Regions from separate parts of the Streptomyces sp. LE64 genome, predicted to be linked through region 2. Evidence: riboswitches for the same ligand, from Rfam matches in the RefSeq annotation. Region 2 holds a riboswitch; the other holds the start of a gene.
The links. Region 2 has a riboswitch for cobalamin ahead of metE (5-methyltetrahydropteroyltriglutamate--homocysteine S-methyltransferase). Riboswitches for the same ligand answer to the same signal wherever they lie in the genome.
Positions count from the first base shown of each region.

Region 1: another riboswitch for cobalamin. It lies ahead of ACSMX9_RS00480 (GHMP family kinase ATP-binding protein); the one in region 2 lies ahead of metE (5-methyltetrahydropteroyltriglutamate--homocysteine S-methyltransferase).

Region 1 covers NZ_CP199708.1:128,597-136,349, reverse strand. The annotation lists gene ACSMX9_RS00500 (class I SAM-dependent methyltransferase) at 1-721, opposite strand, end outside; gene ACSMX9_RS00495 (MFS transporter) at 690-1,958, opposite strand; gene ACSMX9_RS00490 (ATP-grasp domain-containing protein) at 1,951-3,195, opposite strand; gene ACSMX9_RS00485 (cysteine synthase family protein) at 3,192-4,214, opposite strand; gene ACSMX9_RS00480 (GHMP family kinase ATP-binding protein) at 4,211-5,092, opposite strand; cobalamin riboswitch at 5,319-5,527, opposite strand; gene ACSMX9_RS00475 (TetR/AcrR family transcriptional regulator) at 5,899-6,525, shown strand; gene ACSMX9_RS00470 (ABC transporter ATP-binding protein) at 6,575-7,753, opposite strand, start outside.
Region 2 covers NZ_CP199708.1:4,802,072-4,809,824, forward strand. The annotation lists gene ACSMX9_RS21720 (ABC transporter ATP-binding protein) at 1-474, opposite strand, end outside; gene leuA (2-isopropylmalate synthase) at 471-2,270, opposite strand; gene ACSMX9_RS21730 (FadR/GntR family transcriptional regulator) at 2,455-3,144, shown strand; cobalamin riboswitch at 3,252-3,449, shown strand; gene metE (5-methyltetrahydropteroyltriglutamate--homocysteine S-methyltransferase) at 3,631-5,949, shown strand; gene ACSMX9_RS21740 (enoyl-CoA hydratase/isomerase family protein) at 6,031-7,098, opposite strand; gene ACSMX9_RS21745 (acyl-CoA dehydrogenase family protein) at 7,095-7,753, opposite strand, start outside.

The DNA of each region.
Region 1 (7,753 bases), 4.7 Mb from region 2:
ACCGCTCCGCGTTCTCGTCGTAGGGGCGGGCGTCGAACCCGCCGAAGACCTCGATCTCCTCGAACCCGGCCTCCGCCACCATCGCGCGCAGTTCCACGGCGCTGTAGACGAACCACACCAGGGCCGCCCGGGTCACCCGCTCCCCGCGCACCAGCACCCAGTCGCTGCGCAGCCGGGCCCAGTCGTCCAGCACCGTGTCGGTCTGGACCATGAGGTCCTCGCCCTGCCGGACGACCTTGGGCGGGGTGACCCTGCGCGCCAGGAGCTCCTTGCCCGCGAGGTCGAGGAGGAGCGTTCCGCCGGGCGTCAGGGAGGCGTGCATGGTGCGCAGGACCCGGGCGTTGTCCTCGGGGTCCTCGAAGTACCCGAAGGACGTGAACAGGTTGAGGACCACGTCGAACTCGCCGGGGGCGGAGTACTCCAGCACGTCGGACCGCACGTACCGCGCGGCCACCCCCTCCCGGGCCGACCGCTCCCGGGCCCGTTCCAGCAGGGCGGGGCTGCGGTCCACCCCGGTGACCTGGTGCCCGCGCCGGGCCAACGGCACCGTGAAGACCCCCGGTCCGCAGCACAGGTCGAGCACCCGCGACCGCTCGGGGAGGTCGAGCAGGGGGGAGGAGCTCAGCAACTCCTCGCCCTGGGCGAACCGCTGCCGGGAGAACAGGAAGTCGTAGAACTCGATCCAGAAGTCATCGTCCTGGAATCCGCCCGTGTTCGCCATGGGGTTGGGGTGTCCCTTCGGGGTCGTCGTGGTGGAGGTGGTGCCCTGCGCGTCGGGTGCGCCGGAACAGCGGAACGAGGAGGAGCGGCGGGAGCAGCAGGCACTGTGCGGCGGCGGCCAGCCAGAACCAGCCCGTGCCACCGGTCCGGTCGGTGAGGTCGTAGAGCACGCCGCCGACCAGTGCGCTGACCCCGGCGCCGACCCCGGCCGCCAACCGCTGCTGGCCGAAGACGACCGCATCGGAGCGCGGGCTGCGGCGCAGCGCCTCCAGGTCGTTCTTGAGGAACAGCACGATGTCGCCGAGGGTGATCAACACCCCGCCCGCCAGCAGCGCCGGGCGGGTGCCGATCGCCAACACCGCGAGCCCCGCGGCCAGTCCCGCGAAGCCCGTGCCCAAGGCCCACGGGTAGGACATCCGCGCGATCGCCCCGGAGGCCACCGGCTGGACGACGATCACCAGCAGGAAGCAGACCAGGAGCACCAGGCTGTAGAAGGTGCTCGACGCGCGCTCCACCGCATAGACGGCCAGGTAGTGCTGGAAGTGGAAGTACAGGTAGAACGCCAGGGCGTTGGCCGCGAACGGGAGGACCGCCACCCCGGTCAGCAGCCGGGCGTCCGGGTCCGGCGTCCGCGGCGCCTCCTCCCCGGCCGCGGGCAGCCGCACGTGCCCGGCGGCGACCACGAGGAAGAGCACCGTGGAGGCCAGGAACACCGGCCCCGGCGAGGACAGCACGAACGGGCCCGCGATCAACGGCCCGAGGGCCATGCCCGCGTTGAGGGCGGCGTTCCCGGCGGACAGGAAGGCGGGCCTGCGCTCCTCGTCCACCCGGTGCACCAGGTAGCCCTTGTTGGCCGGGAGGTAGAGCGCGGCCCCGGCACAGGTGAGGACCAGCGCGCCGACCGCGAGCGGTGGCCAGCGCAGCGCCAGGAGCAGCCCGAGGAAGCCCGCCGTGCGGATCGCCAGGGCCCAGAGCATGGTGCGCCGCAGCCCGATCCGCTCGGTGAGCGCCCCGCCGAGCACCCCGCCGGAGAACTGCACCAGCGAGGCGACGGCGAGGACCACGCCCACCGTCCCGAGGCCCATCCCGAGCCGTTCGTGCAGGAACACCGACATGAACGGCAGCACCATGAAGCTGCCGAGCGGGATCAGGAACGAACTGAGCAGCAGGAACCGCAAGGGCCCGGTCAGGGTCGCCAGGGCGGCGCGCAGGGGTACCCGTCCGGGCGGGTCAGCCACCGGCGCCTCGTGGGGTCCCGGGGAACGGCCGGGTCAGGACCCGGACCGTGTTGGCCGCCGCCACCGCGCGGTGGGTGGCCAGTTCCGCCGTCTCGGCCTCGGCGTAGACGATGCCCGCGTAGCCGCGGCTGTCGTCGAGGTGCTCGATCGGGTCGCCCGCCCGTTTGATCGGGTACCAGACGGGTGCACCGGGCAGGTCGGCCAACCGCTCCAAGCCGGCGACGCCCTCGAACACTCCGGGCCGTTGCGGATAGCCGAGGACGAAGGCGACGGCCGGTCCGCCCGGCGGCATGGTGTCCATGAGCCGGGGCCTGCGTCCGAGGGCGGCCTCCACCATCGCCTCGTAGACGTTGACGCCCAGCGCCCGGCACAGCCCCTCCCCGACCAGGGCGCCGCCGATCCGGGGATTGATCTCCACCACCTCGGGCCCGTCGGCGGTCAGCACGAACTCGACGTGCGCGAACCGGTCGGTGTAGCCGACCGCCGCCAACACCCGGTCCAACCAGCGTTCCAGCTCCGCCCGCTGCGGTTCGGGAAAGGCGACGGGGAACGCGGTGATCTCCTCGCGGAAGAGCGGTTCCGGGGACATCAGCCTGCTGGACACCCCGAGCAGCCGGGTGCGGCCCGCCCAGGTCAGCGTCTCGGCGCTGTACACCGGGCCGGGGAAGAAGGGCTCCGCGAACAGGCGGCCCATCAACTCGCGCTGCCCCGCCTCGGCCAAGGCCGCGTCCAGTTCGGCCTCGTCGCGCGCCAACCAGACGTTGCGGCTCCCGGTGCCCGCGGTGTCCTTGAGGATCGCGGGCAGACCGGTGTCCGCGAGGACCCCCTTGCGCAACTGGGCCGGGTCGGCGCCCTCGGTGGCGTCCCCCCGGGTGAGGCCCGCCCCGTGGAGCAGGGAACGGACCCGCGCCTTGTCCCGGGTCAGCCGCAGCACCTGCGGATCCAGCCCGGGCAGGCCGAAGGCGGCCGTCAGTTCGGCGCTCACCAGCATCCAGGTGTCGGTGGAGCCGATCAGCCCGTGCAGTTCGGGCGTGCGCGCGAGTTCCGCGGTGACCGCGGCGACGTCGAAGGTGTCGAGCTCCACGACCTCCAGCGCGCCGGGCGGCAGGCGCTCCAGTTCGTACCCGTAGTAGGCGGGGTCACGGGTCAGCAGCACCAGCCGCTCGTCGAGCGCGTCCGCGGCACGGACCAGGTGGCCCAGTCCGAAGGTGAGGGATTCCAGGCAGACGACCGTCACGCGGCGTCCTCCTTCCGTTCGTCCGGGCCGGGCGTGCGGTCCCACGCCATCGTCGACCAGGGCATGGACATCTGTTGCGGCGAGTCCACCTCGACCGGCGAGAGCCCGGCCGGGTCGAGGGCCTCGGCGTGCCGGGCGTGCACCCGGCTGACGTACCGGTGCCCGGTGTCGGCGCCGACCACCAGGTGGACCCGGTCGGGATGGCGACGGGCCTCGTGGGTGGCGGTGAGGTAGGCCGCGCCGGTGGACAGCCCGGCGAACACCGCGTGTTCGCGCAGGAGGGCGACCGTGCCGGACATGGCGTGGGTGAAGTCCATCCAGTGGACGGCGTCGTAGAGGTGGTGGCGGACGTTGTCGAAGGGGATGGAGGAGCCGATGCCGGCGATGATGGCCTCGGGGTCGTGGTGGTCCTGACTGCCGAAGGTGACGCTGCCGAAGGGCTGGACGCCCACGAGCCGCACGGACGGGTCGCGCTGCCGCAGCCGCTCCACCAGCCCGCCGGTGGACGCCCCGGAACCCACCCCGCCGACGACGGTCAGCGCCGCCTCGGGCAGCGCCTTGACCAGCTGGTCGGCGACCTCCTGGTAGCCCAGGTAGTGGATGTCGTCGTGGTACTGGCGCATCCAGTGGACGTCCGGTCGTTCGGCGAGGATCTCCCGCACCCGGCGGACCCTTAACTCCTGGTCCAGCTTGAGGCTCGTCGAGGGGGCGACCTGTTCGACGCTCGCCCCGAGGACCTCCAGTTGGGCCCGGGTGGTCTCGTCGACGGTGGTGGAGGCCACGATGTGGCAGCGCAGGCCGTGGCGGTGGCAGGCGAGGGCGAGTGCGTAGGCGTAGATGCCGCTGGAACTGTCGACCAGGGTCTGTCCGGGCCGTACGGCGCCCCGGTCGAGCAGGTGCCGTACGGCGGCCAGCGCCGAGTAGACCTTCATCGACTCGAAGCGGATCAGGACCGTGTCCGGGGACAGCCGGACGAGGTCGGGGGTCTTGAGGGCGTCCGCGATATGGGGGTGGATCACCCGTATCCTCCTTGGGCGAAGGCGCATTGGTGGCCGTGCGAGTGGAAGAAGGCGGAGAGTTCGTCCCGGGTCGAGAAGCCGATCGGGCGGGTGAACAGGAATCCGACCAGGGACCCGGTGTGGGCGACGAAGACCCCGTCGGCCCCGAACTCCTCGCGGTGGGCCAGGGCGGCTTCGAAGGTCCGTTTCGGCAGGACCTCCTGGGAGAGCAGGGCGCTGGTGGTCGCGGCGCGGGCCACGGCCGCCGGGTCGCCGGCGGCGAATCCCTTGAGCAGGTCGGTCAGGCAGCGCTCGTACTCCCGTGCCCGCCGCCGGTACTGCTCCAACAGCGCAGGGGTGACGGCCGCGGTGTCCACCCCGCCGGGCTCCACCGCGTAGGCGGTGTGGAAGCCGATGTCGGTGCCGAGTTGTCGGACCACCCGGTGCCGGGCGCTGAGGTACAGCGCGAACTCGTCGAGGAAGACGCTGTCGGCCCGCTCGATCCGGGACAGCACCCGGGTGACGAGGGCGGGGTCGTAGGGCAGGGAGAAGGTCCGGAACAGACAGCGCAGGGTGGCGACGACGTCCGCCGTGGAACTCGCCATGCCGACGCCCACGGGCAGTTCGGAGTGCGTGGTCCAGCGACCCGGCGGCAGGGTCAGACCGTGGTGGTCGAGGAAGAGGTCGACGGCGGCCGTCGCCTTGGCGCCCAGCGGAGACGGCCCCGGGGGCGTGCGCCCCGGGGAGAAGTACACCCAGGAGTGGCGGCCCACCGGGAACGAGACGAGGGCGATGTCCGGCTGGGCGGCCGGACGCAAGGGGCCCTGGTACAACTCGCCGAGTGTGCCGTGGCAGACGCCCGCGAAGGTCCGGGCGGCCCGCTCGTCGCCGGAGGGCATCAGCGGTGTGCCTCCCGGGGCCGGGCCGTCCGGACGGCGTCTCGGGCGGACGGATCGCTCTGACCACTCGTCACGGACCGTTCCTCCTTGGTCATGCAGGGGCAATCGGGTCGTACGGTCGTACGGTCGTGCGGACGGGGGTGGGGGAGGGCGCGTGCCGTCGATGAGCGACGGACGCCCGCACCGCGGGCCCAGTCCCCGGAGCCGCCGTGAACAGCGCGCACGGTTCCGTACGCGCGCAGCGGCAGGTCTTCGGACTCGTGGGCACGAGCCCGGGGGCTCCCTACCGGCCGTCGCTTCCCGGCGCTGGTGGCGCCAGTGCCGATGACGGCCTTCGTTCCCACTCACCGCTGCGGGACAGTCCCGGACTCGCACCGGGTTCCCTCTTGCGACGTGACGCCTGAGGCGGCACGAACCGACTGCGGTGGCAGCGTAGGACGCGCACTCCGAACGACGACAGGGGGCCGTGGTGCGGGTTGGCCTGTTGTGATCGTCGAGGAGGGGTTTCGAACGCCGTGCGTCCGCAGGCAGGCCCCCGTAAGCGATCTTCGAACGGTCCCCTCGCTGCCGGCGGCGAAGGAAGTTGTCGTGAAACGTTCCCCCGCCACCCGCCTGCCGCCGATGCGGAGGGGAACGCGGGACGGTCCGGCGCGCGCCGCGCGGAGAACGGCCGTGAACGTTCGTGAATGAACCTCAGTCGATGAGCCCGCGCCCGTGCTGACGTGCGCGCCGATCCCGTCGACCGGCCGTCTGCCGGGGCCCCTCGGGGGCGGCACCACCGACCCCGAACGCGTAGACTTCCTGGAATGAGTCAGCGCCGATCAGCACCGGGCCGCCCGCGTACCAAACCCGCTGAGGAGCGGCGCGCCGACCTCCTCGACGCCGCCGAGCGGGTCTTCGCCGAACGCGGCATCGACGCCGCGCGGATCGATGAGATCACGGAGCGCGCGGGCGTCGCGATCGGCACCTTCTACCTGCACTTCGGCTCGAAGCGCGATCTCATGCTCGCCCTCCAGACCCGCTTCATCGACCGGCTGGTCGAGCGGCAGGACGCCGTGGTGCGGCAGTTGCCCGCCGACGACTGGGCCGGACGCGTGGACGCCTGGCTCAGCGACGCGGTCCACGCCTATCTGGAACACGCCGAACTGCACGACGTGCTCTACGGCCACACCCCCATCAACGCCAAGGCGACGGTCCAGGCCAGCCCCGAGAACGCGCACGTCGAAGCCTTCCGGCGGCTCATCACCGAGCGCCCGGACCCGCCCGCGGACGCCCCGGACCCCGCCATGGCCGCGATCCTGATCTACGGCGCCTGGTACGGGGCCACCCACGCACTGCTGCACCACGAGGCCGAGGAGATCGACCGGCTCGCCGCGGAACTCATCGCCGCCATCACCGACCTCACCCATCGCTACCTGCGCATCGAACCCTGACGGGGCGGGCTGCCGGCGGCCCGTGTGACGACCCCCGGCAGCGCTCGGATCAGACCGCGTTGGCGATCCGCCAGTGCCGTGCCCGCTCGTACTGCTGGCTGAGGCGCGCGAACGCCCCGCCGGTACGGAGCAGCTCTTCGGGCGTGCCGGTCTCGGTGACCCGGCCCTCGTCGAGCGAGACCACGTGATCGGCCGCCGCCAGCGTGGCGGGACGGTGCGCGATCACGATCACCGTGCGACCCGGGTCGTTGCCCAGGTTCGCGATGGCCTGCGTGATCGCCGCCTCGTTCTCCGGGTCGAGCGCCGAGCTGGCCTCGTCGACCAGCACGACCCGCGCCCGCTTGAGCATGGCCCGGGCGATCGCGACACGCTGGCGCTCGCCCCCCGACAGCTGCGCTCCGCCCTCGCCCACCCGGGTGTTCCAGCCGTCGGGCAGCCGGTCGATCACCTCGTCGAGCCGTGCCGCGGTGGCCGCCTCCCGGAGCTCGTCCCAGGTCGCTTCGGGGTGCGCCAGGCGCAGGTTGTCCTCGATGGTGTCGTCGAACAGGTAGACGTCCTGGAAGACGATCGCGATCTCGTCCAGCAGGGTGCTCGGATCGAGTGCGCGCACGTCCACGCCGCCGACGCGCACCTGCCCCTCCTGGACGTCGAAGAAGCGGGCGATGAGCCGGGTGACCGTCGTCTTCCCGGAACCGGACGGCCCCACCAGCGCGGTGGTGGTGCCCGCCGCGCAGCGCAGGGAGACGTCCCGCAACGCGGGGGCGTCACCGCCCGGGTAGGTGAAGTCGACGTGCGAGAACTCGATGTCGGCCTGCTCGATGGTCCGCACCGGCTCGGCCGGCACCGGAAGGGCGGGCGCGGCCAGCAGGTCCTCGATGCGCGCGATCTGGTTCCGCATCGCCCGCAGCGCCCCGATGAGGTCGATGAGGTTGCCGAGCGGCTCCAGGAAGCGGGCGGAGAGCACCAGCAGCGCGATCGCCTCGGCGACCCCGATGCGCTCGCCGAGCATCAGCCCGGCGGCCAGCGCGAGCACCGCGACGAAGCCGCCCATGATCACGGCGGTGTATACGAAGAACGGGCGGCGCGCACGACGCATGCCGTCCCGGTAGGTCTCGCGGTGGTCCTCCAGGGCGGCACGCATGCGGGGCGTGCCGTCGGCGTGGCCGGCCGCCCGCAGCACCGGCTGGGCCTGGCCCAGCTCGATCGCCCGGCTGGCGACCCCGGTCGC
Region 2 (7,753 bases):
CGCCCGGGCGATCAGCGTGCGCCCGCGCTCCCCCTGCGACAGGGTCGGCCAGCGTGCGCCGACCCGGTCGGCGAGCCCGAGCAGGTCGATCAGCCGGTCGGCCGTCGTCCTCTGCGCGGGCGTCGGCTCCCAACGCGGCACCCGCTCGGTGGTGTTGGTCAGCCCGGTCAGCACCACGTCGCGGACCCGCAGGGGCGAGCGCAGGTCGTGGCGCGGGTTGACGTGGCCGACCAGGGAACGGAGCTGGCGCAGGTCCACCCGCCCCAACCGGTGGCCGAGCACCTCGACGGTGCCGCGGGTCGGATGGGTGAGCGCACCGAGGAGGCTGAGCAGGGTGGTCTTGCCGGCGCCGTTGGACCCGAGCAGTGCCCAGTGCTCGCCGGCCCGCACCGTCAGCGACATCTCGCGCAGGATGGGGTTGCCGTCGCGGACGACCTCCGCGTCCTGCACCCGGAGTACGGGGAGCGCGTTCACGAGTCGGGGTGTCCCACCCGGTTGACGGCGGCCATCACGGCGTGGACCGAGGCGGTCAGGACCGAGGTGTCCCAGCCGGCGCCCCAGCGGGTGACGCCGTTGACGCGGCACTCGACGTAGGCGACGGCAGGGCTGTCCGGGCCGCTGGTGGTGGAGTGCTCGCTGTAGCCGAGCACGTCGATGTCGATGCCCAGGGTGCGCAGGGCGTCCGCGAGGGCGGCCAGCGGCCCGTTGCCGGTGCCCCGGCAGGTCCGCTCCGCACCGTCCACGTGCAGGACGCCGGTGAGGTGGTGCTCGCCCGGGCGGGGTTCCGTGGCGCTCCAGGAGTCCAGGCGGACCGGCCCGTCGAGGGCCGGGGAGAGGTAGGTGGTGCGGAAGAGCTCGAACAGTTCCTTGGGGGAGAGCTCCTGACCGGTGGTGTCGGTGGTGCGCTGCACGGCGCGGGAGAAGTCGGGGCGCATCGCCTGGGGCAGGTCCAGGCCGTGGTGGGTGCGCAGCAGGTGGGCGATGCCCCCCTTGCCGGACTGGGAGTTGATGCGGATGACGGCCTCGTAGGTGCGGCCGATGTCCGCCGGGTCGATGGGCAGGTAGGGCACTGACCACGGGGCCAGTTCCACGGGCAGGCCCGCCTCGGCAGCCTGCTTGGCGTGGTGGGTCAGGCCCTTGGAGATCGCGTCCTGATGGGTGCCGGAGAAGGCCGTGTGCACCAGGTCGCCGCCGTAGGGGTGGCGGGGGTGCACCGGCAGCCGGTTGCAGTGCTCCACCACCTCGCGCACGGCGTCGATGTCGGAGAGGTCGACCATCGGGTTGACGCCCTGAGCGTGCAGGTTCAGGGCGAGGGTGACCAGGTCGACGTTGCCGGTGCGTTCCCCGTTGCCGAACAGGCAGCCCTCCACGCGCTGGGCGCCCGCCAGGACGGCGAGTTCGGCGCAGGCCACGCCGGTGCCGCGGTCGTTGTGCGGGTGGACGGAGAGGATCACGGACTCGCGGCGCGCCAGGTGGCGGTGCATGTACTCGATCTGGTCCGCGTACACGTTGGGGGTGGCGATCTCCACCGTCGCCGGCAGGTTGTGGACCACCGGCCGGTCGGGGCTGGCCTCCCACAGTTCGGTGAGGCCGTTGCACACCTCCAGGACGAAGTCCGGTTCGGTGAGGTTGAAGACCTCGGGGGAGAACTCGAAGCGGATGTCGGCGCCGGGGCGGGCCTCGGCACCGCGCAGGACGTGGGTGGCGGCGTCCCGGATCAGTCGGTGCACCTCGTCCCGGGAGCGGCCCAGGACGACGTTGCGCCAGGTGGGTGCGGTGGCGGTGTAGAGGTGCACGAGGGTGCGGGGCAGACCGACGACGGAGGCCAGGGTCCGGTCGATCAGATCGGCGCGGGCCGCGGTGAACACGGAGACCGTCACGTCGTCGGGGACCGCACCGCTCTCGGCCAGGTGCCGTACGAAGTCGAAGTCGGTCTGACTGGCGGACGGGTAGCCGACCTCGATCTCCTTGAAGCCCATGGTGACCAGGAGGTCGAAGAACCGGCGCTTGCGCGCGGTGTCCATGGGCTCGGCGAGCGCCTGGTTGCCGTCGCGCAGGTCGACCGGCACCCACAGGGGGGCCCGTTCGAGGTTCCGGGACGGCCAGGTGCGGTCCGTCAGGGGGAGGGCGACCCGTTCCTGCACGGGCAGGTAGCGCTGGTGGGGCATGGCGCTCGGGCGCTGGGGGTTCCAGCGCGGAGCGTCCGCCGGAAGGTCGCCGGAGGGGGTGCGCAGGGTGGGGAACGTCGTGCCGGAGAAGGGGAATTCCATGATGCGGGAGCTTCTTTCGGTCGGTCACCACACGACCGGCGCAGCCCGGCACCCGCTGCGGGGTGCCGGTCGCTTCAGACCCCGCAGCGGCAACCGAGGAGGAGCCCGTGCTGCAGCATGCGGGTACAGTAACGACAACTCAGCTCCTCAGACAACTCAAGGGGTGCGGGAAGGTGAATTTCACATGTCACTAGGTGCTTTGCGGCCGTCACCCTTGGTCGAGCAGGCCACGGACCATCTGCGCGAGCAGATCACCGACGGCGAATGGGGCGTGGGGACGAAGCTGCCCGGTGAGAGCACCCTGGCCAAGTCGCTGGGGGTGGGGCGCTCGACCGTCCGGGAGGCGCTGCGGGCCCTGGCCGGTGCCGGGCTGGTGCAGGCGCGTCAGGGGGCGGGCGTCTTCGTGATCGCCACCGAGCCCAGGGAGAACTGGTCCGCCCAGCTCCGGCAGGCGGCCATCACCGACGTCTACGAGGTCCGGATGCTCATCGAGGTCGAAGCGGCGCAGTTGGCCGCGCGACGCCGGACCGACCACGACGTGGTGGCCCTGCTCGACGTCCTGGCCAAGCGTCGCGAGGCGGCGCAGCAGGGCAACGCCGAGTTCGTCGTGGCGGACATCGCCCTGCACCGAGCGGTGGTCGCCGCGGCGCACAACCCGGTGCTCACCGGCCTGTTCACCGAGTTCATACCCGTACTGCAACAGCGGTTGCTGGACCTGGTGGAGCTGTTCAACCTGCGCTTCGACGACCCGAACCACGGCGAGGAGGGGCACGCCGCACTGGTGGAGGCCGTCGTGCAGGGGGACCCCGAGGCGGCCGGGCAGGCACTGCGCGACGAACTCGAACGGACCTTGGAGCTGTTGCGCTCGCTCTGATCCGCCGCCGTGCGCCCCGCTCCCGCGGCGTGTGGTCCGCATCACCACGCGGGATGCCGGCCGGTCGGTTCGCCCCATGGTCGCGCCCCGTAGGCTGACCCGCAGCAGTCGGTTCGCCCCGCCCGCCAGGCGGGGTGTCGCAAGAGGGAACCCGGTGGGAATCCGGGACTGCCCCGCAGCGGTGAGTGGGAACGACCGCCGTCATACGCACTGGGTCCGAGGTACCGGACCTGGGAAGCGACGGCCAGTAGGTGTCCGCCGGAAGGTTCCGGCGGGCGCGCCCGCGAGTCCGAAGACCTGCCGACCGCCCGCGCGCGGACCGTTCCGCGCGTGGACATCCCGGTGACCTCGAGGGCGGGTCGGCGCACACACCAGACGGAACGGCCGTGCTCCTGCGCACGGGTCGTCGCCGTCCGGTTCGTCGTTCCTTCGCGTTCTCGTCCCGTCCCCGGGACCCCAGGGATCCATCTCGCGAAGGAGATCTCCGTGACAGCGAACTCCGCAGCCGCGGCAGCACGGGCCACCGTGTACGGCTACCCCCGCCAGGGCCAGCACCGGGAACTGAAGAAGGCGATCGAGGGGCACTGGAAGGGTCGGGTCACCGCCGACTCGCTCCGTGCCACCGCCGCCGAACTGCGCGCCGCACACTGGCGCGCCCTGGCCGCCGCCGGCATCGACGAGGTCCCCACCGGGGACTTCTCGTACTACGACCACGTCCTCGACACCACCGTCATGGTGGGTGCGATCCCCGAGCGGCACCGCGCCGCCGTCGACGCCGATCCGCTCGGCGGCTACTTCGCGATGGCCCGCGGCACCCAGGACGTGGCGCCGCTGGAGATGACCAAGTGGTTCGACACCAACTACCACTACCTGGTCCCCGAACTCGGACCCGACACGGTCTTCACGGCGAACCCGGCCCAGCAGGTCGCCGAGTTGAAGGAGGCCCTCGCCCTGGGCCTGACGGCCCGGCCGGTCCTGGTCGGCCCGATCACCTACCTGCTCCTGGCCAAGCCGGCCCCCGACGTGGCCGGCGACTTCGACCCGTTGACCCTGCTGGACCGTCTCCTGCCGGTGTACGCCGAGGTCCTCGCCGACCTGCGGGCGGCCGGCGCGCAGTGGGTGCAGGTGGACGAGCCCGCCCTGGTCCAGGACCGCACCCCGGCCCAACTCGACGCCGCCGCCCGCGCCTACCGCGACCTCGGCGCCCTCACCGACCGCCCGAAGCTGCTGGTGGCCTCGTACTTCGACCGGCTCGGCGAAGCGCTGCCCGTGCTGGCCAAGGCACCCGTGGACGGCCTGGCCCTGGACTTCACCGAGGCCGCGTCCGCCAACCTGGACGCCCTGGCAGCGGTCGGCGGACTCCCCGGCAAGCGCTTGGTGGCCGGAGTCGTCAACGGCCGCAACATCTGGATCAACGACCTGGAGAAGTCCCTCGCCACCCTCGGCACCCTGCTGGGTCTCGCCGACCGGGTCGACGTCGCGGCCTCCTGCTCCCTGATGCACGTGCCGCTCGACACCTCCGTCGAACGCGACATCGACCCGCAGATCCTGCGCTGGCTGGCCTTCGCCCGGCAGAAGACCGCCGAGATCGTCACCCTCGCCCGGGGGCTCAGCCGGGGCACCGCCGCCATCGAGGGCGAACTCTCGACCAACCGGGCCGCCCTCGCCTCCCGGGCCGCCTCGCCCATCACCCGCGACCCCGCGGTGCGCGCCCGCGCCGAGGCCGTCACCGACGCCGACGCCCGCCGCTCCCAGCCGTACGCCGAACGCGCCGCGGCCCAGCGCGCCCGCCTCGGGCTGCCGCTGCTGCCCACCACCACCATCGGCTCCTTCCCCCAGACCACCGAACTGCGCACCGCCCGCGCCGACCTGCGCGCCGGTCGCATCGACACGGCCGGCTACGAGGAGCGGATCAAGGCGGAGATCCAGGAGGTCGTCTCCTTCCAGGAGAAGACCGGGATCGACGTCCTGGTGCACGGCGAGCCCGAGCGCAACGACATGGTGCAGTACTTCGCCGAGCAGCTCACCGGCTACCTCGCCACCCAGCACGGATGGGTCCAGTCCTACGGCACCCGCTACGTCCGCCCGCCGATCCTCGCCGGGGACATCTCCCGCCCCGAGCCGATGACGGTCCGCTGGACGTCCTACGCCCAGTCGCTGAGCGACCGCCCGGTCAAGGGCATGCTCACCGGTCCCGTCACCATGCTCGCCTGGTCCTTCGTCCGCGACGACCAGCCCCTCGGCGGCACCGCCCGCCAGGTCGCCCTCGCCCTGCGCGACGAGGTGAACGACCTGGAAGCCGCCGGCACCGCCGTCATCCAGGTCGACGAACCCGCGCTGCGCGAGACGCTGCCGCTGCGGGCCGCCGACCACGGGGCGTACCTGGCGTGGGCCACCGAGGCGTTCCGGCTCAGCACCGCCGGCGTGGCCCCCGGCACCCAGATCCACACCCACATGTGCTACGCCGAGTTCGGCGACATCGTCCAGGCCATCGACGACCTCGACGCCGACGTCATCAGCCTCGAAGCCGCCCGCTCCCACATGCAGGTCGCCCGCGAACTCGCGGCCCACGGCTATCCGCGCGAAGCCGGCCCGGGCGTCTACGACATCCACTCCCCCCGGGTGCCGAGCGCGGAGGAAGCAGCCGAGCTGCTGCGCACCGGCCTGGAGGCGATCCCCGCGGAGCGGCTCTGGGTCAACCCCGACTGCGGTCTGAAGACCCGCGGCTGGCCCGAGACGCGTGCCTCGCTGGAGAACCTGGTCACCGCGGCCCGCACCGTCCGGGGCGAACTGCCCTCCGTCTGACCTCCGGTCCTGCGGGGCCGGGACGCTTCGGCGCCCCGGCCCCGCCCGTGCGTCGGCCTCCGGGGGCCAGGACGGTCCGGCTCACCAGGGCGCCTCCTCGGTGGTGCGGGGCCGGTCGGCGAGACCGAGTTCCCGCTCGCCGAGCGGGGCGAAGAAACCCTCCACATCCGCTTCGGCGACTTCCGCGAGGGTCGCCGGCGACCAGCGGGGCTCGCGGTCCTTGTCGACGATTTGGGCACGGATGCCCTCCACCAGGTCGGGGTGGCGCAGGCAGGCGCAGGAGACGCGGTACTCCTGGTCGAGGACCCGCTCCAGCGGTCCGAGCCGGCGGACGCGGCGCAGCGCGGCGAGGGTGACCTTGAGGGCGGTCGGGGACTTGGCGAGCAGGGTCCCGGCTGTCTCCTCGGCGACGGGGCGGCCCCGGGCGAGGAGGCGTCGGAGGATCTCCTCGACGGTGTCCGCGCGGTAGCAGTCGTCGATCCACTCCCGTTGCTCGGCCAGTTCTCCCGGCAAAGGGGCCTGGACGTGACGCGCGAGGGCCTCGTGCACCGGCAGCCGGGCGAGGTCGTCGATGAGGGGGCGGAGCGAGGCTGAGGGCACGTAGTGGTCGGCGAGACCGCACAGCAGGGCGTCCGCGGCGCCGATCCGCGCGCCGGTCAGGGCGAGGTGGGTGCCGAGTTCTCCGGGGGCGAGGGCGAGCAGGCGGGTGCCGCCGACATCGGGGACGAACCCGATGCCGGTCTCGGGCATGGCGATGTCGGAACGCTCGGTGACGACCCGGACGCTGCCGTGCGCGGAGACGCCAACGCCGCCGCCCATGACGAGGCCGTCCATGACGGCGACGTACGGCTTCGGGTAGCGGGCGATCCGGGCGTTGAGGCGGTACTCGTCGCGCCAGAAGGCGGCCGAGGCGGTTCCGTCGCCGTCGCGGGCGTCGTCGTGGATGGCGCGGATGTCGCCACCCGCGCAGAGACCGCGCTCCCCGGCGCCGGTGATGACGACCGTCTCCACGGCGGGGTCGCGCTCCCATTCCGTGAGCGCCCCGTCGATGCGGAGCACCATCCCGTGGGTGAGGGAGTTCAACGCCCGGGGGCGGTTGAGGGTGATGTGGGCGGCACGGCCCCGCGTGTGGAACAGGACGTCGCTCATCCGAACGCCTCCGTCATCCCCCGGGCCACGATGACGCGCATGATCTCGTTGGTTCCTTCCAGGATCTGGTGGACCCGCAGGTCACGGACGATCTTCTCGATGCCGTACTCGTTGAGGTAGCCGTACCCACCGTGGAGCTGGAGCGCACGGTCGGCGACCGAGTAGCCGGTGTCGGTGGCGAACCGCTTCGCCATCGCGCACAGGTAGGGCGCCTGCGGATCGCCCCGGTCGAGTGCCTGTGCGGCCTGTTGGACCAGGGCCCAGGCCGCGGTGAGTTCGGTCGCCATGTCGGCGAGCCGGAAGCGCAGGGCCTGGGCGTCGAGGAGGCGCTGGCCGAACGCCTCGCGGTCGGCGAGGTGGGCGAGGCTGCGGTCGAGGGCGCTGCGGGCCCCGCCCAGGGAACAGGCGGCGATGCCGAGACGGCCGCTGTCGAGCCCGTGCAGGGCGATCCGGAAGCCCTGTCCCTCACGGCCGAGGAGTCGGTCGGCCGGCAGACGGACCCCGTTCAGGACCACCTGACGGGTCGGCTGGGCGTTCCAGCCCATCTTCCGTTCGGGCCGCCCGAAGGAGAGGTTCGGGTCGTCCCGGTCGACGACGAACGCGGACACCCCGTCGGCGCCCGCGCCGCCGGTGCGGGCCAGCACGACGTACAACC